Regions from separate parts of the Desulforamulus hydrothermalis Lam5 genome, predicted to be linked through region 1. Evidence: riboswitches for the same ligand, from Rfam matches in the RefSeq annotation. Region 1 holds a riboswitch; each other region holds the start of a gene.
The links. A riboswitch is a leader RNA that binds a small molecule or an ion and turns the genes downstream of it on or off. The one in region 1 is predicted to bind S-adenosylmethionine.
Positions count from the first base shown of each region.

Region 1 (7,644 bases):
GGTTTCCACCACAATATTGGCATTGTGCCGGGCGGCAACGCTGTAGCAAACCGCCAGGCCCAGGCCGGTACCATGGTCTTTGGTGGTAAAAAACGGTATCCCCAGCTTGTTCAGCACATCCACCTTGATGCCTTTGCCCTGGTCCTGCACCGCCAGCACAACATCCGGGTCGTCCAGAAAGGTTTTAACGGTCAGGTTGCCGCCTTCCGGCATAGCTTCCAGACCGTTGTATACCAGATTGCAAATAAGTTTGCTGATTTCTTGCTCGTTCAGCCACAGCGGCGGGATGTTGCCCGGTTCAAACAGCACTTGGCTGCCCGACTGCCGGGCCTGGTGGGCAATGGCAGGCAACAGGTCAAACAAGAGGTCGTTGAGTTGAAGCAACCTGGTCTTAGAGGCTTTGGCAGGCGCCAGCAGCAGCACTTCGGAAATGACGGCGTTGGCCTGATCCAGTTCCCGCAGCATCACCTGCAGGTATTCGGCAAAACCGGGACAGGCTGCTTCTTTTTCCAGCACCTGCAGCAGCCCCCGCACGGCGGTCATGGGGTTGCGTATTTCGTGGGCAATGCCCGCCGCCATTTCCCCGGCCAGCTTAATTTTTACCGCCCGCATGATATTGCCGGCGTACTCCGGGTAGCGGGTTAAATCTTCCTTCAGCAAAAGACAACCGCCCTCACCTGCCTGGTTTTTCGCCATGCGCAGCGCCTCCTTATGCGTGGTCAGACCTTATTAGGCACTGTTTGCCACGCATACCATTTTTTGTATTATAACACAGGTGTGGGAAGAACCCTGCTGCATCATGTCGAAAGCAAATAAAAATTTACCCGTTAATTTGCTACCCGTCCCTTACGGGCATATTAAAAGGCGCTTCACCTCTGACAGTGAAGCGCCTCAGATTGCCGATAACCCTTTAACGGTTTATGCTTGCCTTTGTCTATTTGAGACCGGCTTCTGCCCGCAGGAGGGCGGCTTTGTCGGTGCGCTCCCAGGGCAGGTCCAAATCAGGGCGGCCAAAGTGGCCGTAGGCTGCGGTTTGTTTGTAAATGGGCCGGCGCAGGTCCAGGGTTTTGATAATGCCGGCGGGGCGCAGGTCGAAGTGGCGGTTGATGAGCCGGATAATTACATCGTCACTGACTGTTCCGGTGCCGAAGGTTTGTACCCGTACGGATACCGGGCGGGCTACCCCGATGGCATAAGCCACCTGCACTTCGCAGCGTTTGGCCAGGCCGGCGGCCACAATGTTTTTCGCCACATAGCGGGCTGCATAGCTGGCGGAACGGTCTACCTTGGTGGGGTCTTTGCCCGAGAAGGCGCCGCCGCCGTGGCGGGCCCGGCCGCCGTAGGTATCGACAATAATTTTACGGCCGGTGAGCCCGGCATCCCCATGGGGGCCGCCAATCACAAAACGGCCGGTGGGGTTAATGAAGAAGCGGGTCTGGTTGTCTACCAGCTCCGGCGGCAACACATAACGGGCCACCTTTTCAATCATATCCTGGCGAATAACAGCCAGCTCTGCTTCCGGGTGGTGCTGGGTGGAAATAACCACTGTGTCAATGCGGGCCGGCCGGTCGCCGTCGTATTCCACCGTCACCTGGGTTTTGCCGTCCGGCCGCAGGTAGTCTACCAGGCCGGTTTTGCGCACTTCCGCCAAGCGGCGGGCCATTTGGTGGGCCAGGGAGATGGGCAGGGGCATCAGTTCGGGTGTTTCGTCGGTGGCGAAACCAAACATCATTCCCTGGTCGCCGGCGCCGATGGCTTCGATTTCTTCCTCGGTCATCTCGCCGGTTTTTGCCTCCAGGGCCTTGTCCACACCCATGGCAATATCGGGGGATTGTTCGTCAATGGCGGTGAGAACGGCGCAGGTGTCACCGTCAAAGCCGTATTTGGCCCTGGTGTAACCGATTTCCAACACGGTTTCCCGGGCCACTTTGGGAATATCAACATAGCACTTGCAGGAAATTTCCCCGCCCACCAGCACCAGACCGGTGGTCACAAAGGTTTCGCAAGCAACCCTGGCCATGGGGTCTTTGGCCAGGATGGCATCCAATATGGCATCGGAAATTTGATCCGCCACTTTATCAGGGTGGCCTTCAGTTACGGATTCTGAAGTAAAAAGTTTTCTGCTCAAAGGCATTCCCTCCCTCTATTAACTTTTCCGCTATCATCAAGAAATAAACCTCTCCGGCAGGAGAGGTTACTTTTCCCAGCATTTTCTCACCTTGACCTCATCTGTCAGGAAGCAGCTTCCTGCAGGATTTGGCACCTTCCGTGAGGTTGCCGGGTTTCATCGGGCCAGTCCCTCCACCTCTCTTGATGAGCACAGAAATATCAGCAAAATGCCAGATTTATTTTAGCAAAGCAGGTACTTTGTGTCAAACAAATTTATTTTACTTCATAATAGGAACGATCCATGGGTTCCAGCTCCACCAGGACGGTATCCAGGCCGAACTTTTTCACCAGTTCCCAGGGAATCACCATATCTTTGCCCGACCGCACCAGGCCGAAATAGCGGCGGGGGGCCTGCAGCACCAGGGCCACCACCCGTCCGGTGGCCGGATCAATGTGCAGATCCTTCACCGGCCCCAGTTTGGCGCCGTCGCTGAGGTTGACAATATCCTTGACTGCCAGTTGGGTTGCTTTTAACATGGCACGCACCTCCCCTATGCCATGTTATGCGCCGGGGTCAGTTTTGGTGCGCCGGCCCCGCAGGCGGGCCAGCCATTTGCCGCCGTACCGGGCCGCCAGGGTGGCTTCTTCCATTTTCAGCAGGAACACCGCCGCCACAAAAACCAGCAAACCGGTGCCGATGGCCGCCCCCACCTGCAGCGCCAGCCCCAGGGTGCCGTGGGCCGCCGCCAACCCCGCCGCCCCGGCCTGCACCGACCAGGCCGCGGCCGCCATGGCAGCAGTGGCCAGGGCAGTTTGCCCGGCAAATTTAGCCAGACCGGCATTGAGCAAACCGGGTAGGCGCCGGTTGAGGAACCAGGCCAGCATGGCGGTGTTGGCCAGGGAAGCAAGGGAGTTGGCCAGGGCCAGGCCGCCGTGCTTTAAGGGGCCGATGAGCAGCAGGCTGAAGGCCAGGTTGATGGCCACCGTAACCGCCATCAGTTTCACCGGCGTCCGGGTATCCTGCTGGGCATAAAAGGCCCGGGTAAGAATAATGTTGGCCGCCTGTCCCACCAGGCCGACAGCATACATGGAGAGAGCAAAGGCGGTCATCGCCGTGGCCCGGGGGGTAAATTGGCCGTGCTCAAACAGCAGCTTGATGACAGGGGTGGCTAGCACCATCAGCCCGATGCCCGCCGGCAGGGAAAATAAAATAACCATCCGGCCGGCCCGCACCACTGTATCCGCCAGTTCCTGCCTTTGCCCCCGGGCGGCCAGGGTGGTGATGGCAGGGTAAAAGGCGGTGCCCACCGCCAGCACAAAAAAAGTAATAGGCATCAGGATAATCCGGTTGGCATAGTTGAGGGCGGAAATACTGCCCTCCGCCAGGCCGGAGGCCAGGATGCGGTCGATAATCAGATAAATCTGGTTGAGCGAGGTGCCAATGGCCACCGGCAGCACCAGGTGCAGCACCTGGCGTACGCCGGGATGCCGCAGGTCGATGCTGAACCGGAAGCGGAAGCCCACCTGGCGCAGTTTGGGAAGCTGCATCAGGGCGGCCAGCACAAACCCCAGCACCGTCCCGGCGGCCAGGCCGTCGATGCCGTAGACGCTGCCCAGGGTCAGGGCCGCCGCAATAATGGTAAGATTGGTGACACTGACACTGAGGGCCGGGATGCCAAATACCTGGTTGGCGTTTAACAGCCCCTGAAATACGGTGGACAAACCGTAAAATACCAGGATGGGCAGCATAATTACGGTCAGCCGGGTGGCCAGCCCGGCCACTTCGGCGCTTAACCCCGGGGCGGTCAGTTTAACCAGCAAGGGCGCCGCCCAAACTCCCACCAGGGTAAACAAGGAAAAAACAATCACCACCAGGGTAATGACGGTGTTGAACAGCCGCCAGGCCTCCTCCCGCCGGCCCTGGGCGGCGTATTCGCTGAACACCGGCACCACCACGGTGGCCAGAGCGCCGATGATAATGGCAAAAACCGCATTGGGAATGTTATAGGCCACCACATAGGCGTCGGTGACGCCGGTGGCGCCAAACATATAAGCTATCACCTGTTCCCGCACAAACCCCAGGATGCGGGACAGCAGGTTAATTACCGCAATGACCAGGGTGGCCCGGGCAATGACTTTTCCGGTGGACAAAATTAAAACCCCCCAATTAGCCGTTAGCTCAACCTGGAGCCGGAATTCGACAACAATCGTAGTATATTCTACTTTAGTTGCCCATATCCTGCCTTTTTAAACAGGCAGGCAAAAAGAAACGCCTTCCGGCAGCGGGAGGAAGCCGCAAACTGCAGAAAAACTCGGCCGGCGGAAAATCCGCTAACCTACCGGTTATTCTCCCGGTAGGCCAAAAGCCGCACCAGCACCGTAACCGCCTCGGCCCGGGTGGTGAGGGCCTGCGGGGCAAACAACCCTTCGCCGCGGCCCCGCATCAGCCCGGCCTGGGCTGTCACGGCCACCGAGGTTCCGGCCCAGGGGGCGATGCTCTCGCCGTCTTTAAACAGTCCCGGCGCCAGCGGGCTGTCCGGGATTACCCGCAAACTGTTAAGCCGCAGGGCCCGCACCAGCATAGCCGCCATCTGTTCCCGGGTAATGGGGTCGTTGGGGCCGAAGGTGCCGTTGCCATAGCCGGCCACCAGTCCCATTTGCGCGGCGGTAGCCACCGCCCCGGCACACCAGTAGCCCGGCGGCACATCTTGAAAGCCGGTGGCTGCGGCATCCTCCGGCAGGCCCAGGGTTCTTACCAGCATAACGGCAAACTGGCCCCGGGTAACCGTTTCATGCGGGCCAAAGGTTTCCGAGGTGACCCCCCGCACCACATGGCGGGCCGCCATGATTTCAATGTTGGGCCGGGCCCAGTGGCCGGCAATATCGTTAAAGGTGCGGCTGGCCTCCAGAATGGCAAACCGGCCAAACCTTTCCGTCATAAAGGATGACTTGCCGGTATCCGGGTTGTAATTGCTGCTGATAAACTCCCACCGGCGGGTCAGCTCATTAAGGCGGTAAGCGCCGATTTTTTTAATATTTAAGCCGGCGGTGGCGCCCACCGGGGTGGTTATGGTAAGCCGTACCGGGTTTTTCGGCTGGCTGACCGGCAACTGGCTGCCGTCCGGCCAGACAATGGCCGGCCGCAGCTCCACCAGGTAACCCGCCGGCCGCAGGTACATTAAGGGATCGGTGCCGGGCAAGGCTTGATCCCCCACCGCCTGCCAGGTTACCCGCAGCTGCAGCTGGGCTGTCCGGTCCGGCTGGCCGTTGCGGCCAAATTCGGCCGCCGGTATCTCCACGCTGAGGCCGGGCAGCTTCAGCTCCACCGGCCGCCCGTTGCGGTACAATTCCTCCGCCATGGCCGCCCCAAAGGCCAGAGTAACCGGCTCGCCCGGGGTACCCTCGGCAGCAAGCACCACCTTGCCGGTGGCATGGGATTTTTCGATGGCCTGCCTGACCTCCTGATCCGGCAGGGCCAGCGGCAAATAGGGTGAATGATCCGGCAGGCTCTGGATATCAATGCGCCACACCCGGGCGGTAACCGGGTTGACGGTCATTTTAACGGTCGCTTCAATGGGCAGCTCGGACCACTTAACGTCATTATCCCCCACGTATATGCCGGCTTCGTCCGCCAGGGTCCAGCGGGTGCCGTCATAAATAATCAGCCGGTTGCTGCCTTCTTTGGCCTGTACTTTGCTGACAACCGTGCTGTACAGGGCATCCAGGTGGCACACCCGGCCCGCTGCGTCAAAGGCCAGGTAAACCTCCGCCCCGGGCGGCACATCCTGCAGCCGGGCGTTTTTAACCGTCTTGCTCCCTTCCACCAGGCGCACCGTTGCCCCGGCTGCCGGTTGAAAAACATCCCCGTTGGCAAAGACCAGACTGTTGTCCTTAACCTTTTGCAGGGTACCCCGGTAAGGCTGGGTGCCGTAAACCAGGGCAAAGGTCTGCGGCCCCTTAACCACCTGGCAGCCGATCACTTCAATGGTATAGGTTTCGCCCGGCTGGGTCTTATTAATCGTAATTTCTTCCGTATTGTTCAGCCGGTCGCCGTCGATATAGCCGTTGCCCCAATATATTTCCTTGCCGTCCGGCCCGGTAATTTTTAAATCCAGGTCGTTAACCAGGTCTTTGCCGATGCCCGGCGTTTTGGGATAGTCGGTGTAAGACAGCACTGCCTTAAAGGGCCGGCCGTTGCCGGTAAAGGTGTAGGTTGCCCGTTGCCCGGTTTGCAGGCCCGGGTTTTGCAAGCTGCGGGCCTCCCCCTTTTCCAGGGCCAGCAGGGAAGTTTCCACATCCACCCGGCCAAAGCCCTGGTCTAGCGATGAAACGCCGGGCAGCCGGCGGGCGCCGAAAATCAGCAGCGCCTTCAGTTGGGCGGCGCTGGGCGATTCGCCCCGCTGCACCAGGTACTGGCGCAGCAGCGCCAGGGAGCCGGCCGTCAGGGCGGTGGCCATGCTGGTGCCGCTCATGTAAGCGTAATACTGGTTGTACATGCCGATATAGCTGTCCCGTTCGGTGTCCGGCCGGGTTTTGCGGGTGGACAATATCCAGGTGCCCGGGGCCAGCACCTCGGGTTTAAGGCGGCCGTCCAGGGTGCCCCGGCTGCTGAAGCCCGCCACCTGATCCGGGTTGTCTGAATTGCTGTCCACCCCCCGCACCCCCTCGGCAGCCCCCACCGTAATGGCGTTTTTCGCCGCCCCGGGGGAGCTGACAAAGGGTTTGGCTGTTTTGTAGCCGTTGCCGGCGGATTTTAAAACCACCATATCCGGGTGTTCCCAGACAAACTTGTCCAAACTGTAGGTGTCCCAGTCGTAAATGCCGTCGCTGAAACTGGCACCCCAGCTGTTCACATGAATGCGCGGCCGGCCGGGTGCCTGATAGGCATCCAGCAGCAGTTCATAAACCGAGGGAATATGCAGTTTGTCTTCTTTGGCATTGTAAGTAGCCTGAAAATACAGGCCCGCCTCGGGGGCCAGGCCCTGTACGCTCCCCTGGGAGCGGGCGCCGCTGCCCACAATGCTGCCGGCAATATGGGTGCCGTGCCCGTTGGGATCAGCCCAGCCGTCGCCGCTGAAATCCTTCACTCCCACCAGGCGGTCTTGCAAATCCGGGTGCAGGGTTTCCCACGAACCGCCGTCCAGCCCGGCATCCGCCACCGCAACCACCTGACCCTGGCCGGTGAGGCCGGCGCCGTTGGCGCCCCGCTCCAAAGACCACAGGCCGGGTACCCCCATCATGCCGGCGGCCAAGTTATTTTCAAACCGGTAAGCCGCCAGGCCGCCTGCCCAGACCGGCCAGGGCAACAGCAAACAGGCCAGCAGCAGGCTGAGGCAGCCGGCCAGGCGTTTTGATTTGTATCGCTGCTTAAATAACAAGTTATCACCCCGTTACAGGACATCCCAAGGAAACAAAAAAGGCAATAAAAAAGACACCATCGAAAATTGTTCGACGGCATCGTAAATAAGTCCTTTTAAATAAACAAATAACTTAAAATACCCGGCTGAAATATGCTGCCAGTCAAAACATTTGCTG
Region 1 covers NZ_CAOS01000003.1:596,204-603,847, forward strand. The annotation lists gene DESHY_RS03805 (ATP-binding protein) at 1-696, opposite strand, end outside; gene metK (methionine adenosyltransferase) at 935-2,128, opposite strand; SAM riboswitch class I at 2,223-2,320, opposite strand; gene DESHY_RS03815 (YlmC/YmxH family sporulation protein) at 2,383-2,646, opposite strand; gene murJ (murein biosynthesis integral membrane protein MurJ) at 2,671-4,260, opposite strand; gene DESHY_RS03825 (S8 family serine peptidase) at 4,446-7,487, opposite strand.

Region 2 (7,644 bases), on a different contig from region 1:
ACTTTTACAGTGAAACGGGATGTTCTTTCATTTAGGGGTGTCCTTTTGAAAAACAACCTGCTCTGCAGGTTATTTAAAACTGTTATTTAAAACTGTTTTTTAAAGATGCCAAAGGGTTTGCCCACCGGCAGCAGCACTTGGCCAAAGTGAAGGTTTAATACGGAAGCGGCGGAACCGTAAAAAGCCATTACGGCAATCAACAGTTCTGCCCAGGCAGCCAGCCGGTGTGTAAAATGTTCCGCAATCCCAAAAGCACTTAAGGCCAAACCAAGGAATAATACATCAATTAAAATAAAAATAATAAATAATACTTTATGAGTTTCCATGGAGCCTACGGTCATAAACAGGGTAAAGATTAGGTAACCGATAAAGGCCACACCCAGTTGGCGAACGTCTGCTGAGCCGGCGGCAGTCTCACCGAATATGCCCAGTTTAATCATCCAGGACATACCCACAGCAAACCAGAAAAAAGCGTACCCGCCAAAGGCGGTGGCACCAAACACATTATTCTTTTTAAAGTCTAAAATACAGGCCAACAATTGGGCAAAAGCACCAAGAAAAATTGCCCAGGGTAAAACAAAAGCGACCCCCTCGGTCCACCCTAATTTCTGGGAAGAAGCTACCAGAGTTACTATGGCCAGGCCAAATAAGCCCAGGGCGGATGGGTCTGCGGTAACATTTTTGACAGTTACAACATTGTCTGCATGCGCCATTGCCTTTATCCTCCATGTGTTTAAAATATGCTTACATTAGTCGATTATAGCAAAAAGACGGCGCATGATAATTCCGACTTTTTATTGTCTGGTGCTTTGCAACAAATTAATAATATATTGAAAAGAGTTGCAATATAAAAAACTGCCGGGCGGCAGATAATCACCCTGAGCAAGTGCTATGATAATTAAGTAACACCTGCTGAAGCGGATAGGAGCTGATGAAAATTAAAATTGTCGATTTGCGCAGTGACACTGTAACTTTACCTACCGAGGAAATGCGAACCGCCATGGCCGGAGCAAAAGTGGGGGATGATGTGTACGGCGAGGATCCCACCGTAAAGGAATTAGAAGCGACAGCCGCTTCCTTGGTGGGCAAAGAAGCAGCATTGTTTGTACCCTCCGGCACCATGGGTAACCAACTGGCGGTGCTTACCCACACCGAACGGGGCGATGAAGTAATTTTGGACAGCGAGGCTCACATTTACTGCTACGAAGTGGGTGCCCCGGCCCTGCTGGCGGGAGTACAGCTGCGGCCCGTCAGCCGTCTGTTATCCGAGCAAGGGCCGTCAGTCCTCAGACAAGCCCTGCGCCCCGCTGATCTTCATTTCCCTCGCACCTCCCTGGTTTGCCTGGAAAATACTTTTAACCGTGGCGGCGGCACCGTTTTGTCGCCCCGGGTAATGGCTGAGATTTATGACCTGGCCCGGCAGCAGGGACTGCGGGTGCACCTGGACGGGGCCCGCATTTTCAACGCGGCAGTGGCTCTGAACGTGGATGTTAAAGTATTTACTTGTTGCTGTGACTCCCTCATGTTTTGTCTTTCCAAGGGTTTAGCGGCACCGGTGGGGTCATTGCTGGCGGGCAGCCGTGATTTCATCCAGCGGGCCCGCAAGTACCGCAAAGCCCTGGGCGGCGGTATGCGGCAGGCCGGTGTGCTGGCCGCCGCCGGTTTAGTGGCCCTTAAAATGGTAGATCGCCTGGCGGAGGATCACTCCCATGCCCGCCGGCTGGCAGAAGGAATGGCCCGCCTGCCGGGCTTAAAGGTTGATCTTGCCCGGGTACAAACCAATATTGTGGTGGCAGAAGTGCCGGCACCCGGAACAGCTGCTCACTTGGTCAGCGAGTTGCACCGCCGGGGTATAAAATGTGCTGCTTTCGGGCCCGGCACCATTCGCTTGGTGACCCACAAGGATGTGTCCGCCGCGGACATTGACTATACGTTGCAAGTTATGGCGGAAATACTGGGCTAAAATAAAAACTCCTTCCAACCGGAAGGAGTCAGAGTGTCAAACATTAACGGTGGTTTGTGATCCCCTTATAGCTCCGGTCTACGCACCGACAGCACTATGATTCGCTCCGGTGGCCATGGGGCTCGTTTCAAACGGGCGGGGTCATCAAACCGCCTTGATTTTTCCTATTCGCCGGGTATTTCTATTTTGGCAATGGCTTCTGCGTGATGTTCTTCATCCCGGGCCATCCGCTCAAAAATAAAATGTTTATCGGCTTGCGCCTTAAATATTTCTGCCATTTGACGGTACATTTGAGCAGCGGCATTTTCCCGTTGGATCGCCACCGCCAGGACTTCTTTGGGTGTCATGGCCGGATCCAAGCTGCCGGCCTCCTCTAACCCGTCGAAGTAAACTTCCTCGTTAATTGGCTCACCGGACTTTAACCAGAGCAGATAATCCAGGTGTTCCTGCTCATCCTGGGCCAGTTTCGCCAGGATGTTGGCTGAAGCCGGGTTTTTAGCCCGACCTGCCATTTCTTTATAAAATTGGCAGCTGCTTTCTTCTGATTTTATGGCTACGTCTAAAATATCATTGATGGTTAAGCGCATCTTTTTCCCCCCTGCTGAATGTTTAAGGTTATTATAAGATGCCGGGCGCCGGGTTGACCATGACAAAAGTCTTACTAATGCCTTGCTTTGCTATTCTATTCCAGATTTAATTTGTGTGCAGAAAAAGGCATCAGATAACCACAGGTTTCACACAATGCCATGACCACCGGCAAACCTCGTTCCCGGTTGATGCCGTAAGTGCCGTCGGCCTGGCGCACCAGTTCATTAAGGGCAAAGATTTGCGGCTCTTTGTTTTGGCTGTCGTCCGACATAATCATTACCATCTCTGTATTGCAGAGGGGACAGATTGGTTTTTTCATAACTACACCACCTGTTTTTTATTCATTATACTACGAAAAATTCGCCATGTCAGAATATTGCCTGTTATTTTAAAACAGATCATGCCACTACATGGGTACTAGTTTTACCTGTCCCCAAGCTGCCAGTTTTTCCCCTTTGATCGCCACCGCCCCGGTCACCCCTGGCACTGACGCCGCAAAGTCCACCGCCTTTTGTACATCTGCCTCTTCTTGCACCAGATTGCCGGCTGCCGTGGCCACAGCATCCGCCAGCGGGGCGGAGGGTGCCAGAATAACCACGGCGTCCGACCTGCCGAAACTTAATGAATGACCTACGGTGCCGGAGGAGGTGCAAATGCCAAGCGGGGTTTGCCCCGGCTGGATAGCCAGAGCAATGCGGTGACTGAACGGTGACTGCCCGGCAAAAATACCTACTTTTCTGGGCCGGGTCGTCTTTATAAAAATATCGCCGCCGTTTTCCACAATAACATCCCGGGAATACCGGGTCAAAGCTTTCCCTGCCAGTTGGGCAAAGGCGCCGGCCACCGCCGCCATTGGTCCAACCCCGGCCAGGCGGGCCGCCTCAGCCATCTCCACCGCCAGGGACGGTGCCCCGGCGACGGTTGGGTGAGGCTGCAAGCTGGTTTGAAAAACCGGGTCCTGGCGGATATACAACTCCAGCAGCCGGCGCTCTTGATAAATTAATTCCTCCGTCCGGCGCACCAGCTCAGGTGAAAAGCGTTCCCGCCGTACGCCGATATCCAAATCGGTTTCTCGCACCATCACTTGAAAATGCACCAGGTCATGCTGGCGGTGCAGGGAACGGTAAGTACGTTCGGTGTAGGTCAAGTTAAATCCTTACCTCCATGGCCCGTACCGGGCAAACCTTTAAACACTGCAGACAAACCACACATTTGTCACCGTTAAAATGAACCTCCATGGCCGGGCGCTCCAGATACAGGGCACCCGCCGGGCAGTGTACCGTGCAGGCGCCGCAAGCGGTACAGCGGTCATGGATACGCACCACTTCCTGGGTTAAAGGATGCACCGTGATGCCCTGATCCCTTAAATACCGGATGCCTTCTTCGTACCTCGGCCCATCCAAATCTAACACCATGGTTCCCTCCAGGTGAGGGTTAATCTGGGCCTTGACAATATTAACCACCAAATCGTAATCCTTAACCAAATGATAAATTATCGGCTGGTCAGAGGTGGTGGAAGTAAACCTTAAAACAATTTTATGCGGTGCCATACAAGCCGCTCCTTTCCTGATTACTTACTTACTTGCCAAAACTTTGCCCGTTAATCCGGCAGCCGGTCCGGGCAGCAACTGCACCGGTTCACCCAACAAGAAGTCACCCTTTTCTATCCACTGTTTTAAAATATGGGCAATTTCCCGGGCTTTAGCATAACTGGAAAGGGGCGCCGTAGGCACTTCTTTGCCCTGCACGGTAATTTTGCCCGATTTTAACCGGGCATAGCTGACCAGACCCAGGTTGCCCGCCAACCGGTTAGGATAACCCTCGCTGTAATCCACCACCGGAGCATGCAGTTCTTCGTCCGACAGGGCTGCAAACCGTAAAATTTCTTCATTGAGAATAGGAATCGGCACACCCAATCCCACCGTCAGAGTGGCACCATAACCCTGGAAGCTGGTACCCCTGAGCCACTGGGGTTTCATTTGCTTAAGATCTCCCAGCACTGCCAGGGTGCCGCCGGCAGAACCGACAATGTTGCCGCTGTCGTCTTTAAGCCAGCCGGGGAAGTGCTGGGTTCCGTTCCAAACCACATAACCAATGCCGCCGCCCAGGAAAATCCGAGTGCCGATACCAATGGTGGCAAAGTTGGGATCCTTCATCAACGGACTCAACTGCCCCGAGGTAGAGTAGTTGGCATTGCCCAGCCGGGGCTTCAAGGTCCCCATGTAGGTATAAATGGTCTTATCGCTTAAATTGACGGCACAGTTGTAATTTTGATAGGCATTACGGGGATTAAATAAAATAGCTTCATTGATGTCGTTAATGGTGATGCTGGTTTCTATCTCCCGGCGGGGATAACAATCTGTGCCGTAAGATAAAGCCTCCAGTTTAATCGGCTTGCCGGCCACCAGATCTTCAATCACATGCCCCCCGCCATAACGGAATGTACCGGGATAGTTGTTGTTGGCCGGATCATCTTCAGGCAGCTCGGTGGCCCCAATGTAAGCATCCACCGCCGCAATACCGGTATAGGCAGGCACACCGTTCAGCCAAACTTTGCTCATGCGAATACGGGGCGACGAATGCCCGAAGTTTAAAAAAGCCCCCGAGGAACACATGGGACCAAAGGTTCCCGTAGTCACCACGTCAACTTGAGCGGCTGTTTTGGCCAAACCCTGTTCCCGCACGCGGCCAATAACTTCTTCCGCCGTCAGTACCACTGCTTTACCGGCTTTGATGCGTTCGTTAATTTCTTTGTAGGTGCGTTCAACGCCCATGAGGTCCTCCTTCCGTGCTCTTTTGCCCCGACATAAACAAAACCCCTTCTTAACAGAAGAGGTTTTGATACTTGCTTAATCGCAGCACACCTCTTATCTGCCAGAAGAAAATCTTCTGCAGGAATTAGCACCTGTCCGGAATGCCGGATGGTTGCCGGGTTTCATTGGGCCAGTCCCTCCACCTCTCGGGATAAGAGCACAAAAATTATTTTATTTTTTGATTATTAAGTTTAACAACCCACCCTTAAATTTGTCAACCTAATTTTTTTCTACCCGGTATAACATTTCAATAACACCGGGGCCTTTATCTTCGTGAAGTTTAAAAAACTGTGCCAGCTTTGCCAGCTCCTGCTGATCCATAATAATGCGGTAGCCGGTAGGAAATTTGACCCAGAAAACCTCTTGATTTTTCATATCGGTTACTTCCAGGCCGTTGCTTTGCAAATACTGCACATGCTGCTGCACTAACAAGCTGCTGCACCTCCGAAAATATAATCTTAAATAAGGCCTTTGTCTATAATTAAGGCGGTGTTTTGCACCACCTTACTGTATAACCGGAAACTTTTTCTCAAAATCTAATCATGACAAGGAGGTGATATTATGACCTTGCAAAACGAAACCAGACCGGACCTGCTGGCAACCGGAGTCAGCAGTTGGCCGTACCGGCCGGAGGAACCTGCCGAGGATATAAATGCCGATTATATGTACGACCGGTACACTCACAGTTAGCACCGACCCTAAAATGTTTATACTCGAATTAGCGCCCCATGGCAAGGCAGGAAAAAGGTTTTAGTATTTTAGTCGCATGTCGTTAGGACTAAAGTCCCGTTTGTCCGCTGCCGCATTTGCCCAAATCACAAACCCGGCGGCCAACAGCCAATACTACTGTTGGCCGCCGGGTATTTTATACGGCAGCGAAAGGTTATGAAAACAATTTACTGACCGAAAGATCCTCATGAATACGAATAATAGCTTCGCCCAGCAAGGGCGCTACAGATAAGACCTTGATTTTATCAATCATTTTTTCCGGCGGCAGCGGTATGGTGTTGGTAATTACCACTTCTTTAATCACCGATTCTTCCAACCGTTGTATGGCCGGACCGGACAATACGGCGTGAGTGCAGCAAACATATATCTCTTTGGCTCCCCGCTCCATCAGGGCGGCGGCACCTTTCGTAATGGTGCCGGCAGTATCAATAATATCGTCAATCATGATTACCGTTTTACCTTTAATATTGCCGATAATATTAGTAACCTCAGCGACGTTGGGCTCCGGACGCCGTTTATCAATAATGGCTAACGGCGAGCCGATGCGTTCGGCCAGATCCCTGGCCCGGGTAACCCCACCGATGTCCGGCGACACCACCACCACATCTTCCTGCAAGTTTTGCTGGAAATATTCAGCCAAGATAGGCACCGCCGGCAGGTGATCCACCGGAATGTCAAAAAAACCCTGGATCTGTCCGGCATGTAAATCCATAGTAATAATCCGGCGGCAACCGCTGGCCGTCAGGATATTGGCCACCAGCTTGGCGGTAATGGGATCCCTGGCCCGGGTTTTCCGGTCCTGCCTGGCATACCCGTAATAGGGTATTACTGCTGTGATGCGGCGGGCAGAAGCCCGGCGCAAGGCATCTGCCATAATCAACAGCTCCATCAGGTGTTCATTGACCGGTGTGGAGGTTGGCTGAATAATAAAGGCATCCGAACCTCTGACGCTTTCCTCCACCTTGACCCGTATTTCCCCGTCGCTAAAACGGGTTACCTGGGATTTCCCCATGGCCACCCCTAGATACTGACAAATTTCCTTGGCCAATTCCGGATTAGCGTTACCGGCGAATATCTTTAAGCGTTTACTTCCGGAAGTCATTTATTTACCCCCAACATATAAATAATTGTGCGTTAAGCATGCCTGTAAGCGGGTGCCTGCATACTTACTTTCTTTTTTTCTTAACCCAATCCGCCAGATTGGTTTGCCGCTCTCTGGCCACCGCCAGGGCTTCGGCGGGTACATCTTTGGTAATGGTGGAGCCGGCAGCCACAACGGCATCCCGGCCCACCTTTACCGGTGCCACCAAATTGGTGTTGCTGCCGATAAAAGCACCGTCCTCCAGGACGGTTTGGTATTTGTTTTTGCCGTCATAATTACAGGTAATGGTACCCGCCCCTACATTAACCTTTTCCCCGATGACGGCATCGCCTACATAACTTAAGTGAGGAATTTTGCTGCCATTACCGATGGTGGATTTTTTAATTTCTACAAAATCCCCCACCTTGGCGTGTTCACCGATTACTGTACCCGGACGTATATAAGCATAA
Region 2 covers NZ_CAOS01000011.1:154,151-161,794, reverse strand. The annotation lists gene DESHY_RS08995 (acetate uptake transporter) at 87-713, opposite strand; gene ltaE (low-specificity L-threonine aldolase) at 932-1,963, shown strand; gene DESHY_RS08985 (ferritin-like domain-containing protein) at 2,128-2,550, opposite strand; gene DESHY_RS08980 (hypothetical protein) at 2,646-2,870, opposite strand; gene DESHY_RS08975 (UPF0280 family protein) at 2,958-3,698, opposite strand; gene DESHY_RS08970 (NIL domain-containing protein) at 3,700-4,101, opposite strand; gene DESHY_RS08965 (homocysteine biosynthesis protein) at 4,126-5,325, opposite strand; SAM riboswitch class I at 5,416-5,522, opposite strand; gene DESHY_RS08960 (hypothetical protein) at 5,584-5,790, opposite strand; gene DESHY_RS14740 (hypothetical protein) at 5,926-6,054, shown strand; gene DESHY_RS08955 (ribose-phosphate diphosphokinase) at 6,248-7,195, opposite strand; gene glmU (bifunctional UDP-N-acetylglucosamine diphosphorylase/glucosamine-1-phosphate N-acetyltransferase GlmU) at 7,260-7,644, opposite strand, start outside.
Region 2: it holds a riboswitch for S-adenosylmethionine, as region 1 does, so the genes downstream of both, DESHY_RS08965 (homocysteine biosynthesis protein) here and metK (methionine adenosyltransferase) in region 1, are expected to answer to the same signal.

Region 3 (7,644 bases), on a different contig from region 1:
AGAAAAAGAGTTGCTGCTGAAAATGGCAAAAGGGGATAAACTGGCAAAAACAATATTAATTGAAAGAAACCTGCGTCTTGTGGCTAAGATTGCCAACAAGCTAAAGGATAACGGGGTGGATAAACAGGATTTGTTTCAGAGCGGAGTGATAGGGCTGATTAAGGCGGTAGAAAGCTTTGACATGTCCCGTTGCAAAAAATTTTCCACCTATGCCGGCGTTTGTATTCAAAATGAGATGCTTATGCTGTTGCGCAAACATAAGTATGAAAAAAACTGCATATCTATCTCCGAGCCTCTGGATTACGACAAAGACGGAACGGCGCTGGAACTGCAGGATACCCTGACGGCCCCGGACACACCGGTTGACGAGATGGTGGAAAAAAACATGGAAGTTGAAAAATTAGCCTGTGCACTGCAAAAACTATCGCCCAGGGAGCAATTGGTAATTAAACTGAGGTACGGACTTAACGGGGGCCATGAATTGACCCAGCGAGAAGTGGGCAAAAGGTTAGCCATTTCCAGGTCTTTTATTTCTCGCATAGAAAGCAGCTCCATCAACAAGTTGCATAAAGAGCTATCCAACCATTAAATAAGGCCCGCAAGGGCCTTTCAGAGTGTCGACGAACATTATCGGTGGTTTATGAACCCCTTTGGCGCCGGTCTGCGCACCGACAGGGGATCATAAAACCACCTCACTTTGTTTTACAACCTTTGTCTACAGTTTGAAAGGCCCGCATGGGGCCTTTATCTTAGAATACAGGCACGACAGCACCTTGATAAGTTTCCTCAATAAATTTCTTCACTTCGGGCGATTGTAAAGCCGCTGTCAACTTTTTAATTTCTTCGCGGTTTTCATCACCGCTGCGGACAGCCAGAATGTTGCCGTAAGTATCGGCAGCCTGGGACTTGGCATCTTCTGCTACCAGGGCATCGGCAGGGCTGAATTTAGCCTGGGTGGCAAAATTACCGTTAATAACAGCACCGGCCAGGTCTTCAATGGAACGGGGCAGCTGAGCGGCTTCCAGCTCAACCACTTCTACTTTCTTTTCCACAATGTCCCGGACAGTGGCGCTAATACCTACCCCTTCTTTTAACTTAAGCAGGCCGGCTTTTTCCAGCACTACCAGGGCACGGCCGCCGTTGGTGGGGTCATTGGGAATACCGATTTTATCACCGGTTTTAAACTCACTGACGGTTTTCACTTTTTTAGAGTATAAGCCCATGGGCTCAAAGTGAATTTTGGCGGTGTAGGTAAGGTTTAAACCCTTTTGCTTATTGAAATCTTCCAGGTAGGGCAGGTGTTGAAAGTAATTGGCGTCCAATTGTTTATCATGCAGGGCCAGGTTGGGTTGCACATAATCATTAAATTCCACAATCTCTAATTTAATGCCGTCTTTCTCCAACAGGGGTTGCACGACTTTTAGTATTTCCGCATGGGGTACCGGTGTGGCGCCAACTTTTATTACTTTGCCGGTTTGGTTTGCTTGCTGTTGGGCAGGTTCCTTTGATCCGCCGCAGCCGGTTAGCAGCAGTACCAGGCTGCTCAGACAGGCCACAATAAATACCAGTTTTTTCTTCATGTTCTTTTCCTCCTTTAATTTTTATTGAATTTATTGGCAAGTAAATTGCCCAAAGATTGAATAACCTGTACAAGAATTACTAAAACGATGACTGTGGTTACCATTACTACCGAATCAAATCGCATGTAACCGTACCTTACCGCCAGATCACCCAATCCGCCGCCGCCCACCACGCCGGCCATGGCTGAGTAGCCTATTACCGCAATAGTGGTGATGGTAGTGCCCAGGATAATGCCGGGCAAAGCCTCAGGCAGCAATACTTTCCATATAATTTGCCAGGTGGTGGCACCCATAGCCAGAGCAGCCTCAATAACCCCTTTGTTTATTTCTTTCAAGGAACTTTCCACCATTCTGGCCACAAAGGGGGCGGCTGCCACCGTTAAGGGGACAATGGCTGCCGTTGTACCGATGGTGGTACCCACCAGCAGCCTGGTAAAGGGAACCAGGGCCAGCAGCAGGATAATAAAGGGATATGAACGAAAAATATTGATAACCGTTCCCAGTATCCGGTTGACCACCAGGTTTTCTTTAATGTGGCCCTGGTCGGTGATTACCAGAATAATGCCCATGGGAATACCCAGCAGCGACGCAAAAATAACCGCCACCACCGTCATATACAGGGTTTCCCAGGTGGCCTTAATTAGCTCAGGCGAAATACCGGATAAGTGGACAAACAAATCATTCAACATTTTTTAACACCTCGATTCTTAAACCCTGCCGGCGCAAGTGTTGCAAAGCTAAGCGACAGTTATCCTGGGACCCCAGACATTCTATTATTAACATGCCAAAGGGGGTATCCTGGATTTGATTTATGTTGCCGTAGAGAATATTAATGTCTACAGCAAATTTTTTCACCAGTGTGGATATCACCGGTTCGGCAGCGGCATCCCCGATAAAAGATACCCGGATGATTTGTCCCCGCCCCCTTTGCAGCAGCGGTTTCTTAATATGTTCGGGAATATCGGTTTGAATAATGGTTTGCACAAAACGGCGGGTGGTCGGGTGTTGAGGCTGCGTAAAGACGTCAATAACCAGCCCTTCCTCAATAACTTTTCCCTGTTCCAGCACTGCCACCGAGTCACAAATTTCCGAGATCACTTTCATTTCGTGAGTAATCATTAAAATGGTGAGGTCCAGCCGGCGGTTAATGTCTTTTAACAGGGCCAGAATTGAATCTGTGGTGGCAGGGTCCAGGGCCGAAGTGGCTTCGTCACATAATAAAACGATGGGATCGTTGGCCAGTGCCCGGGCAATGCCCACCCTTTGTTTCTGCCCCCCGGAAAGCTGCGAGGGGTATGCGCCGGCCTTATCCGACAGGCCCACCAGACCCAACAGTTTGGTTACCTTTTCTTTGATCTGGGCTTTCGGCACACCGCTGATCTCCAAGGGAAAGGCCACATTCTCAAATACTGTCCGGGATGATAACAAATTAAAATGCTGAAATATCATACCGATTTTGCGGCGGGCTACCCTTAATTGAGTTTCGTTAAGAGAAGTTATTTCCTGACCGTTTACCTTGATACTGCCGGAGGTAGGTTGTTCCAGCATATTTACACAACGGATGAGGGTACTTTTACCCGCGCCGCTGTAGCCAATAATGCCGTAAATTTCCCCTTTGCGCACCCGCAGGTTAACGTGATCCAGGGCAGTAACCGCACCGGCAGCAGACCGATAAATTTTTGTCAAATCTTGAATTTGAATCACCGGCATCAACCTTCCTTGAAAAATTAAGGCCTCTTCTGACAGACCAGAAGAGGCCATAACATCTACGCCCTCTTCTTATCTTTCAGAAGAAAGAAAATCTTCTGCAGGAATTAGCACCTTTCTCGGATAACCAAGAAGGTTGCCGGGCTTCATAGGGCCAGTCCCTCAGCCGCTCTGGATAAGAAGGATATATTTATTGTTTAATTAAACAATGTAAATTCTAAGGCAGAAGTGTCAGTTTGTCAATCAAAATTTTAGACATTTTTATCATAAGCTCTTAATATTTACCACCATCAGAGATAAAATATGGTAAGAACAGCAACCAAATACGGGGAGGGTTTATGATGCAGTTTAATTTCCGTTGCCCCACCAGGATTTTTTTCGGGCAGCAGTGCATTGACAAATACAGCGGTGAGCTGGCACCCCTGGGGAAAAAAGCCTTAATTGTAACAGGCGGCAGCTCGTCACAAAGAAACGGTTCCCTGGCTGATATGCTGGCTGCTCTCAACCGGCAAGGCATCCAGGCGGAAGTTTTTCAAGAAGTTGAGCAAAACCCCGGTTTAGCTACGGTGTACCGGGGCGGGCAAAGGGCCCGGGAGATGGGGGCAGATTTTATTATCGGGATCGGTGGCGGCAGCCCCCTGGATGCCGCCAAGGCTGTGGCGGTGTTGGCGGTCAATCAGGTTAGCCGGCAGGAATTAATGGCCAGGCAGTGGACCAATGAGCCGCTCCCGGTGGTGGCGGTACCTACCACTGCCGGTACCGGCAGTGAAGTAACCCCTTATGCAATTCTTACGGTGGAATGGGCAGAAACCAAAATGTCCATTGCCGGTGAAAAATTATTTCCGGTGCTGGCTTTTTTGGATGCCCGCTATATGTTGAATTTACCTTGGGAGATTACGGTTAACACAGCGGTGGATGCTTTGTCTCACAGCGTGGAAGGTTTTATTAACCGGCGTGCCACGCCCCTTACCGACCTGCTGGCGTTGGAGAGTATTGCCATCCTGGGCAGGGTGTTAACCCGCTGCAAACCGGCTGATCTTTCGCTGGCAGAGCGGGAAGAACTGTTGTATGCTTCCCTGCTGGCCGGTTTGGTTATTGCCCAAACTGCTACCGGGGTGATCCATGCCCTGGGCTATCCGTTAACTTATTTTAAAGGTTTGCCCCACGGCTTAGCCAACGGTGTCATTATGAAAGCCTCTTTGGAGTTTATGGCCCAGGCAGCCCCGGAACGTGTGCAGCAGGTGGTTAAAGCCTTGGGATGCAGCAATTTATCGCAGGTGGGAGAGTTTTTAAATAAGATGTTGGCGCCGGTTGATTTCAGATTAACGGCAGAAGAGGCGGCTAAATTTGCCACCAAAACTTTGTCAGCCAAAAACCTGGCCAACTGCCCGGCGGCGCCGGCGGAACAGGATATTTATCAAATCTTGAAGGACAGCCGTTTGCTGTAATATATAAGCGGCCCGCTGCGGGCCGCTTAAACTTTAATATCCTTTCTTACGTCTTGCCGGTTGGTATACCAGTAAGTAAACCAGGCCACCAGCAGGAACATGATTAAAGCAAACCAGTTATTGGCAGCCAGAGCGGTTCCTTTTAAGAAAGCAATGTTGTATTCAATGTAGGCGAAAAAGGCGATGACAATGCCAACCAGGGCGTCCCCGGCAATCAGCCCGGAAGAAATAAGAACGCCACGCTCCACCTTGTCCTTCAGTTCATTGGCGCCCAGGCCTTTTTCAATTAGGATGCGCACTACGCCACCCACCAGAATGCCCATACTTAAATGGAGAGGCAGGTAAAATCCCAGGGCAAAGGGAAGTACCGGCAGGCCCATGGCATAAATGGCAATTCCCACAATCAACCCCATAATAACAAACTCCCAGGGTAGGGTACCTGTAATTACACCCTTTGTTACCATTGACATCAGGGTTGCCTGGGGGGCCGGCAGGTCGGCGGAACCCATGGTATAAGCGCCGTGCAACATTACAATAATGGCGCCGATAAAATAGGCACAGGCAAGCACTCCCACGTACTGGCCAATCTGTACAAACTTGGGGGTACCGCCTAAAATAAAGGTGGTTTTACCGTTCTGGGCGGTGGCACCGGCCACTGCAATGGCTACACATACAATAGAACCCAGGGTAATGGCCACCACCATACCGGTTTCCGGTGACCAGCCCAGACCTTTAACAATGGCGCTCACCACCAGCAGTGTGGCAATGGTCATGCCGGACACCGGGTTGTTAGAAACCCCCACAATACCGGTGATGCGGCTGGACACAGCGGCAAAGAAAAAGCCGAAGAAAAGAACCAGCAGGGCACCTATAATACCGCCCGGCACCTGAGGCAAGAAAACAATGAGCAGTGCCACCAGCAGCGTTCCGCCGATCACCACGGCCATGGAAAGATCCTGTTCGGTTCGCTTTTGGCCGGCTGCCCCCTTGGTTTGGGCAAGGCCGCTCATAGCTGCCCGAAAGGAACGAATAATGGTGGGAGCCGATCTGGCCAAAGAGATAAACCCGCCGGCAGCCACTGCGCCGGCGCCGATGTAACGCACATATTTGCTCCAGATGCTCCAGGCGTCCATTTCGGCAATGGGCACCGTACTGGGGAAAATAGGGTTAGCTAATCCCTGGCCGAAATAGCTGATCAGGGGAATCACCAGCATCCAGGCCACCAGACCGCCGGCCAGCATGAACTTGCCTACATCATAACCAACAATAAAGCCGACGCCTAACAATGAGGGGAGGGCATTGACACCAATCAGGCCATTGGAAAGAAAGGGCAATTTCCATTCCGGGCTTTCATTCCAGGCCAGGAAACCGCCGGAGAACAGCTTGTACAGGCCGCCCACGGCAATACCGGTAAACACCAAGCCGGCGCCGGCGCCGCCTTTTTCGCCGGAAACCAGTACCTCAGCACAGGCCATTCCTTCCGGATAAATCAGGCTGCCGTGTTCTTCCACTGTCAGATACCTTCGCAGAGGAACAAAGAACAGGATGCCGATGAGGCCGCCCAGCGCGGAAACAATAACGACAGTAAGCACACTGATGTCCATACCCCAGAGCAACAGGGCGGGAATGGTAAAAATGATGCCGCCGGCAATGCTTTCGCCGGAAGAGGCTACTGTTTGAACGATATTTCTTTCTAAAATATTGCCGCTCCGGAAAAATATCTTATATAGACCGGTAGCTAACACTGCGGCAGGAATGGAGGCACTGACGGTTAAACCCACTTTCAGCCCCAGATAAGTATTGGCCACACCAAAAAGAACCGACAGCAGGGCGCCGATGACCAGGGCCCGGGCCGTAAATTCCACCACCGATTTTTCAGGCGCTACAAAGGGGACGTAACGTTCACCGGGTATGCCGCCGTAAGCGCCTTCCAACATACTGCTATGTTCTACCACATCCTGATTTGCTTTGGTTGCATCAGCCATGGTATCACCACCTTAAAATGATCAGATTTGCATATTTCCTTCCTGCAAGATTATTTGCCCGTCAAGCATAAGAGTTGGCTTTAAGAGAATGCCGTCTAAATGAATGGGCACATCCACCGTTCCGCCAAAGCTGATGCTGTTGCCCAGGGCCACATGGACGGTACCCAGCACCTTTTCATCCTCCAGGACATTGCCGGTAATAATGGCCTTGTCGTTAGTACCAACCCCCAGTTCAGCAATATTGCCGGCTTCTTTACCCAGGGGCTTCAGCAGGTCTTCCAGTATTTTGGCACCCTGACCGCCTTGAATCCCTACGGCATAACCGTTTTGCACCGTAATGCGGATGATTTCCCCTTTAAGCATACCTACTCCGGCCATGGCCCCGTCAATTACCAGGGTACCGTTGGCTGTCCCTTCCAGGGGGGCAATATAGGCTTCTCCGGCGGGCAGGTTGCCAAACATGCCTTTACCCTGCAGCAAGCCGGTATCGGCATGAGCGGCCCGACCCCGCAGGGACATGGTTAAATCGGTGCCGGCCGGGGTGATGATCCGCGCTTGGTTGCTTTTGCTTAACAGCTCCGCCACCCGGCTGCTTAGTTCACTGATTTTTTGATAGTCAGCGGTCATGGTGCGGGCCAGAATTTCTCCTGTAATACCCGGCAGGGAGGGTACTCTGGCGCCGCTTTGATTAGCTTTCCGGCGGGTCCGGGTATGCGATATTGATTTACTGGTGGCTGCCACGACTATGTCGGCCTGTTTCATAGCTGCCGCCACAGCTGCCGGTGGTTCCTGGCCGTTAACAGACCTGGGCAGCATTTCCAGCCACACGGCTTCTGCCTCCAAAGAAACTGCTTGTTCCCACAGGGCCCGACCCACCGTTCGGGTGTCCCGGTCGGCCACCACCAGCACCTGTTCACCCTTTTT
Region 3 covers NZ_CAOS01000008.1:55,312-62,955, reverse strand. The annotation lists gene sigK (RNA polymerase sporulation sigma factor SigK) at 1-589, shown strand, start outside; gene DESHY_RS05520 (MetQ/NlpA family ABC transporter substrate-binding protein) at 750-1,580, opposite strand; gene DESHY_RS05515 (methionine ABC transporter permease) at 1,595-2,269, opposite strand; gene DESHY_RS05510 (methionine ABC transporter ATP-binding protein) at 2,259-3,284, opposite strand; SAM riboswitch class I at 3,357-3,469, opposite strand; gene DESHY_RS05505 (iron-containing alcohol dehydrogenase family protein) at 3,629-4,735, shown strand; gene DESHY_RS05500 (OPT family oligopeptide transporter) at 4,762-6,720, opposite strand; gene DESHY_RS05495 (aminopeptidase) at 6,742-7,644, opposite strand, start outside.
Region 3: it holds a riboswitch for S-adenosylmethionine, as region 1 does, so the genes downstream of both, DESHY_RS05510 (methionine ABC transporter ATP-binding protein) here and metK (methionine adenosyltransferase) in region 1, are expected to answer to the same signal.

Region 4 (7,644 bases), on a different contig from region 1:
ATCTGGTTTAAGAAGGTATTTAAGGACAAGGAAGATATGTAAGGCGTGTATCCGTGGGCTGCCTGTTAAACATAGAAACTTATGACATAATAATGAACAAATTCTTAAATCACCATGAACATAAAGGGAAAAAACACCTGGTTGCAGAAATAACCGGTTATTCACAACAAACGTATAAGAAGGAGGCATATTATGAATTTAAAAGGAACCAAAACCGAAGCAAATCTTAAGGCAGCCTTTGCAGGTGAAAGCCAAGCGCGGAACAAATACACTTACTGGGCCGGTGTGGCCAAAAAGGAAGGTTATGAACAAATCGCCGCTATCTTTTTAGAAACTGCGGATAACGAAAAAGAACATGCCAAAAGACTGTTTAAATTCCTTAATGGTATTACAGATACCAAAACCCACCTTAAAGAGGCTGCTGCCGGGGAAAACTATGAATATACCAGTATGTACAAAGAATTTGAGCAGGTGGCCAGGGAAGAAGGTTTTCCGGAAATTGCGGATGTTTTCCGGGAAATCGGCGAAGTGGAGGAGGAACACGAAAAACGCTTCCTGGCCCTGTTAAAGAATATCGAAGAAGGCAAAGTCTTTAAACGTGATGAGGCAGTAAAATGGAAGTGCCGGAATTGCGGCTATGTGCATAAGGGGCAAGAGGCACCCAAGGTTTGCCCGGCCTGTGCCCACCCGCAGGCCCACTATGAAATCCTTTGCGAAAACTACTAAGGCTTTTAAAATAACCCGTATCACCGGCCCGGTGATGCGGGTTATTTTAATGCAGAGTGGTAAAGCCGCGCCGAATGTGATAAAATCCTGTCGTAATGAAATAGCAGAGGTGATAGAAACGTGTCAACCAACCTGACCACCGGTATTATTGGCCTACCCATGGTAGGAAAAACAACCATTTTTAATTTATTAACCAACTCCAACCTGGAAACTTCAAATTTTCTCAGCGGCAAAACCGAAACCGTTACGGCAGCCGCCCGGGTGCCTGATAAGAGGATAGAATTTTTAGCGGATATGTATAAGCCCCGCAAGACTACCTATGCCCAAATTCAGTTCAGTGAAGTGCCCGGTCTGGTGCGGGGGGCCAGCGAAGGCAAGGGAGTGGGCAACCAGTTTTTAAGTGCTATCCGCCATGCCGATTTGCTGGTGCATGTGGTAAGAGCTTTTGCCAATCCGGATGTACCCCATGTGGAAGATGAAATTAATCCCCTGCGGGATATTGAAACTATTGCCGTGGAAATTTTGCTGGCGGATATGGATTTAGTGGAAAAAAGAATTCAAAGAATACAGTCGGGCAAAAAGATTACTAAAGAAAATGCCTTTGAGCTGGAAGTGTTAAAAAAATGCCTGGCGGCTCTGGAGGATGAACTACCCATCAGCAGCCTGGGGCTTACCGAAGAAGAAAAACACACCCTGAGAAACTACGCCTTTTTAACCGAAAAGCCGATGATGCTGGTAATAAATATTGATGAAGAACAATTTCGGCAGGGCAGTTATCCCGGTAAGGAAGAAGTAACCAAGTATGCCGCCGATAAGGGAATGCCTGTGCTGGAAATTTGCGGCCGCCTGGAAATGGAAATCAGCCAGCTGCCGGCCGAGGATCGGGCCATGTTTATGGAGGACCTGGGTCTTGCGGAAACGGGTATTGAGCGCCTGGCCAAAGCGGTATACGATTACTTGGGTTTAATTTCTTTTCTAACAGCCGGGGAGGACGAAGTAAGGGCCTGGACTATTAAGCGCCATACGGATGCCAAAAGAGCAGCCGGCAAAATCCACTCAGATATTGAGCGCGGTTTTATCCGGGCCGAGGTGGTGGCCTTTGACGATTTGGCAGCGGCGGGTTCCCTGGCCAAAGCCCGCGAGAAGGGTTTGCTGCGCCTGGAAGGTAAAGAATATATAGTGCAGGACGGGGATATTATTAACTTTAGATTTAATGTCTAAGGTTGCCCGGTCTGCCGGCACGAATCAGTGTTTCCCCGGCTGCCCGGGGTTGTTTTTTATAGCTGCATAGGAGTTGTACAGCGTAATGCAAGAGAACGGCGTTATTGTAATTGGCGGCGGGCCTGCCGGCATGATGGCTGCCGCCAGGGCCGCCGCCCTGGGAGTGCAGGTGTGCTTGCTGGAAAAAAATGATTGCTTAGGGAAGAAAATGTTAATTACCGGCGGCGGCCGCTGCAACCTAACCAATGACACGGATATCCAGACCGTCATAGCCAATATTCCGGGTAACGGGAAATTTGTTTACAGTGCTTTACACCGGTTTACCCCCCAGGATTTGCGGCATTTTTTGCTAAAGTTGGGTGTTCCCACCAAGGTGGAAGACCAGGGCCGGGTGTTTCCGGTCAGTGACCGGGCCGGTCAGGTGGTGCAGGCCTTGGAGCAGTATTTACGGCAGCAGGGGGTAACCGTGCGGTACAAAAGCCAAGTGGACGGTCTGTTAGTCAAAGACCGGCGTTGCCTGGGCGTACAAGCGGGCTCTCACACCTTTCGGGCGGGAGCGGTGGTGCTGGCCACCGGCGGCATGTCTTACCCGCATACCGGCAGTACCGGTGAAGGATATGCCATGGCCCGCCGGTGGGGACACAACATTACCGAACTGTTTCCGGCTGCGGTGGCTGTTACCTGCAACGACGCCTGGATTACCGAACGACAGGTACAGGGCGTTAGTTTGTCCGGTGTGAAGATAGTCTTATCGTAATAACTTCGTATAGCATACATTATACGAAGTTATACGAGAAAATGTTAATTACCGGCGGCGGCCGCTGCAACCTAACCAATGACACGGATATCCAGACCGTCATAGCCAATATTCCGGGTAACGGGAAATTTGTTTACAGTGCTTTACACCGGTTTACCCCCAGGATTTGCGGCATTTTTTGCTAAAGTTGGGTGTTCCCACCAAGGTGGAAGACCAGGGCCGGGTGTTTCCGGTCAGTGACCGGGCCGGTCAGGTGGTGCAGGCCTTGGAGCAGTATTTACGGCAGCAGGGGGTAACCGTGCGGTACAAAAGCCAAGTGGACGGTCTGTTAGTCAAAGACCGGCGTTGCCTGGGCGTACAAGCGGGCTCTCACACCTTTCGGGCGGGAGCGGTGGTGCTGGCCACCGGCGGCATGTCTTACCCGCATACCGGCAGTACCGGTGAAGGATATGCCATGGCCCGCCGGTGGGGACACAACATTACCGAACTGTTTCCGGCTGCGGTGGCTGTTACCTGCAACGACGCCTGGATTACCGAACGACAGGTACAGGGCGTTAGTTTGTCCGGTGTGAAGATAGTCTTATACAATAGTGGGGGAAAAGTAATGGCTGCCGAACAGGGAGATGTTATTTTTACCCACTGGGGTTTGTCCGGTCCCGCCGCCTTGCGGCTGGGGCGGGCCGTAGCACTGGCGCAGCAGCGGCAGCCGGGTGTGATGCTCAAAGGGGAAATGGATATTTTACCTGACCAATCTCCGGATCTGCTGGCCAAGCGCCTGCTGCAAAGGGTGCAAGAAGGCGACCGGCGCTCTTTAAAAAATCTGCTGGCCGACTGGCTGCCGGAACGTTTGGCCAGGGTACTGGTCAAGCTGGCCGATATCAGCCCGGACGCCACCTGGGGACAGGTTGACAAAGGCGCCTGCCAAAGGCTTCTGGCCTTAGTGAAAAAGTTGCCGCTGCAGATTACCGGCACCCGCCCCCTGGCCGAGGCAACCGTAACAGGCGGCGGCATCAATATTAAAGAAATTGACCCGCGAACCATGGGTTCCCGTCTTATTAAAGGTTTGTTTTTGGCCGGCGAGGTATTGGACGTGGATGCCCATACGGGCGGCTATAATATGCAGGTGGCTTTCAGCACCGGCTATGTGGCAGGTGAGTCAGCGGCTGCTTGCTGCAAGGAAACTCTTGACGAAAGAAATACTTTCATGTAAATTACCATTAAATAAAAAATATTAAAAGTCTTATCAAGAGTGGTGGAGGGACTGGCCCAATGAAGCCCGGCAACCGGCCTATTTCTGGCGGCGGTGCCAACTCCTGCAGGATTAGTTCCTGAGAGATAAGGTGCGCCATGGAGTTATTTTTAACACCTTACGCCCTTATTGGGCGTTTTTGTTTTCCTTGCCGGAGGTTATTATGCTGTTGCCTCACATACCTTTAGACCTACAACCGCAGCAGGTGGCGGCCTGCCTGGGAGTGGGGAACAAACAACCTGTTGAGCCGCGCTGGCTGGCCCGGGTGCAGGAGATGATTAACCTGGGCAAATGCTTAATGCAGCCGGCTGCGGTAGCCGCTCACATGCAGCTGGCGCCGGACGGTGCCACCCTGTATCGCCGGGAAGCTTCATTTAACCTGCCCTGGCCAGGCTCTTATCTTGAAAATTGTAGCACGGCCAGCGTGGTAACTGTAACGGTGGGAGAAACTATCGAGAAAGAAGTGACCGGCTTGTTTAGCCAGGGCCTGGCGGCGGATGCCGTTCTGTTGGATGCTGTAGGAACGGCCGCCGTGGAGGAAGCTGCCCGGCGAGTGGTCAGACTGTTGGCCGGCCGGCAAAGAAGTAAGGGTTTATTTCCTGCCCCCCGGCTTGGTCCGGGCTACCGGGGCCTGCCAATGGATTGCCTGCCCTTGTTTTTGCAAATGTCAGGGGCAGAACAAATTGCTGTTGCCTGCAATGAATATTATCAAATGCAGCCGGCAAAGTCCCTTTGTTTTATGGTGGGGTGGTGCCCCCGGCCAACTCAAAAACAGGTAAAATGTCAGTCCTGTCAGATGACAAATTGTCGCATGCGGCAAGCCAATGCAGAAGGAGAGAGCGAACTTGTCTTTTAGGGAAAGAATTAAAAGAGAAATCTTGGTGGTTGACGGCGCAATGGGTACCCTGCTGCAGCAACTGGGGTTGCCGGCCGGGTGGTGTCCGGAGGAATGGAATCTTAGCCGTCCGGCCTCGGTGCAAGAGGTTCATAAATTATATTTGGCTGCCGGTGCCGATATTATCACCACCAATACATTTGGTGCCATCAGGTTGAAACTGGCAGATTACGGCCTGGACCACCTGGTGCGGGAGATCAACTTGGCCGCGGTAAGTTTAGCCAAGGAAGCTGCCCGGCCTTACGGAGCGATGGTGGCGGGTTCGGTGGGCCCCCTGGGCAAATTCTTGCAGCCTCTGGGCACCATGACTTTTGATGAGGCCTATGAGCAGTTTTATGAACAGTGCCGGGCCCTGGTAGAGGCAGGGGTGGATTTAATTCTTTTTGAAACCTTCGGTGATATAGGCGAGATGCGGGCGGCCCTGATTGCTGCGGCAGATGCCGGTCCGGTGCCGGTGGTGGCCAGTTTTACCTTCGACGAAACCGGCCGTACCTTTACGGGTACTGACCCGGAAACAGCGGCGGTAGTGGTGGAGAGGCTTGGAGTAGCGGCCATTGGCGTCAATTGTTCGGTGGGTCCCCGGGAACTGGTGCCGGTAGTGCAGCAGCTTACCCAAAGCACTAACCTGCCGGTGTTAGTTTCACCCAATGCCGGCATGCCGGAAATGGTGGAAGGCCGCACGGTTTTCCGGGAAACGCCGGCTACGATGGCTGAGTTTGCAGCCCGGTTTGTGGCTTTTGGCGCCTCCCTGCTGGGGGGGTGCTGCGGTACTACCCCGGAACACATTAAAGCCATTCAGCAAAGCGTTAAGGGGTTGCCCCTCAAGGAGCGCAACAGGGATTTTGGTTTGCGGGTGGCCAGCCGGGTTAAGACCGTAACTGTTCACCCGCAGGCTATGCCGGTGGCCGTAGGGGAACGCCTTAACCCCACCGGCAAAAAGGCTCTGCAGGCAGAAATAAGAGAGGGCAAGACCGAAATTACCCGCCGGGATGCCCTGGCCCAGGTGGCCGCGGGCGCTGCCATACTGGATGTCAACGTGGGGGTCGGGGGGGTAGACCAGGTGGCCGCTATGGAACGGGCTGTCCAGGCGGTTCAGGTGCTGGTGGATGCTCCCTTGTGTATTGACAGCACTGATCCGGCGGTTATTGAAAAGGCTCTCAAAATATATCATGGTAAGGCCATTATAAACTCGATTAACGGAGAAGAAAAAAGCCTGCAAACCATTTTGCCCCTGGCTAAACGATACGGGGCGGCCCTTATTGGCCTTACCCTGGACGAAGGGGGTATTCCCGCCACCGCCGAGGAACGTCTGGCGGTAGCCCGGCGGCTGGTGGAGCGGGTTGAGGCTATGGGAATACCCAGAAGCGATTTAATGATAGATTGTTTGGTGCTGACAGTCAGTGCCCAGCCCGCAGGGGTACCGGAAACTCTCAAGGCCATTAGTCTGGTAAAAAAAGAGCTTGGCCTTACCACCAGTCTGGGAGTAAGCAATGTGTCCTTTGGCTTGCCCAACCGCGGGCTGATCAATGCGGCATTTTTTGCCATGGCGCTGGCAGCGGGTCTGGATGCAGCCATATTAAATCCCCAGGAACAGCGGATGATGGAAACCCTGCGGGCTGCTGCGGTGCTCACCGGACGGGACCCCCAGGCAGCCGGTTACATTGCCCATGCACAAGAGGCGGCCGGTATTCAGGTAACCCCGCAGCCGGCGGTACAAGCTGCCGCTACTCCGCTGGAGGTTTTATACCAGGCAGTGCTGTCCGGTGATAAAGATAATATTGTAGCATATATTGAAAATGCCCTGGCAGAGGGACTAAGTCCCATGGAAATGTTGGATAAAGCATTAATTCCAGGTATTGAAGAAGTGGGACGCCGGTATGGCGCCGGGCAGTATTTCTTGCCGCAATTAATGATGGCCGGCGAAACCATGACCAAAAGTTTTGCCCGGCTGCGGCCTGAACTGGCCAAGGGCCCGTCGAAAAGGGTCGGCACAGTGATACTGGCCACCGTCAAGGGAGACATCCATGATATCGGTAAAAATATTGTATCTGTGATGCTGGCTAACCATGGCTTTGAAGTTATTGATTTGGGCAAGAACGTAGATAATGAAGATATTATTGCGGCTGCTAAACAGCACCAGGCCCAAATCATCGGGCTGAGCGCTTTGATGACTACTACCATGGTTCACATGGCAGATTTAATAAAGCGGGTTAAGGAGCAAGGTTTAAACTTTAAAGTGATGGTGGGAGGAGCGGCGGTTACCGCCCAGTATGCCCGGGAGATTGGCGCCGACGGCTATGCGGTGGATGCGGTGGAAGCCGTAAGCGTAGCGAAAGGCCTGGTCGGCTTATAAAAAAAAACGGAGTTGATTGCTTGGCGTCCCCCAAAATAATTGTTACCTTTGTACCTGGCTCGTGCAGCCTGGAAGTAACGCCCGGCTTAACCGTTCTGGAAGCTGCCCGGCTGGCCGGGGTAAACCTGCCGGCACCCTGCGGGGGCAGCGGGCGTTGCGGCAAATGTCTGGTTAAAATGACTCCCGGCCCGGACCAACAAACTCCCCAATATGTACCCGCCTGCCAAACAACAATTACCCGGTCCGTACAAATAGAATTGCCCGCTGACCCTTTAATTATTTTAGAACAGGCACAGGCTCCCCGGGAGGAATTGGCGCCGGCTGTTTATTGGAAAGACGGTGTGCTTAAGCACCGGGCTGGCCTGAAGCTGGAGGGAGCCGCCACCCGGGGACGGCTGCTTGGTTTGGCGGTTGACTTGGGTACCACCACCATGGTGGGATAT
Region 4 covers NZ_CAOS01000001.1:88,319-95,962, forward strand. The annotation lists gene DESHY_RS00500 (formate dehydrogenase subunit gamma) at 1-42, shown strand, start outside; gene rbr (rubrerythrin) at 193-726, shown strand; gene ychF (redox-regulated ATPase YchF) at 847-1,947, shown strand; gene DESHY_RS00515 (aminoacetone oxidase family FAD-binding enzyme) at 2,033-2,704, shown strand; gene DESHY_RS00520 (BaiN/RdsA family NAD(P)/FAD-dependent oxidoreductase) at 2,883-3,914, shown strand; SAM riboswitch class I at 3,942-4,046, shown strand; gene DESHY_RS00525 (Vitamin B12 dependent methionine synthase,activation region) at 4,117-4,809, shown strand; gene DESHY_RS00530 (homocysteine S-methyltransferase family protein) at 4,799-7,201, shown strand; gene DESHY_RS00535 (ASKHA domain-containing protein) at 7,222-7,644, shown strand, end outside.
Region 4: it holds a riboswitch for S-adenosylmethionine, as region 1 does, so the genes downstream of both, DESHY_RS00525 (Vitamin B12 dependent methionine synthase,activation region) here and metK (methionine adenosyltransferase) in region 1, are expected to answer to the same signal.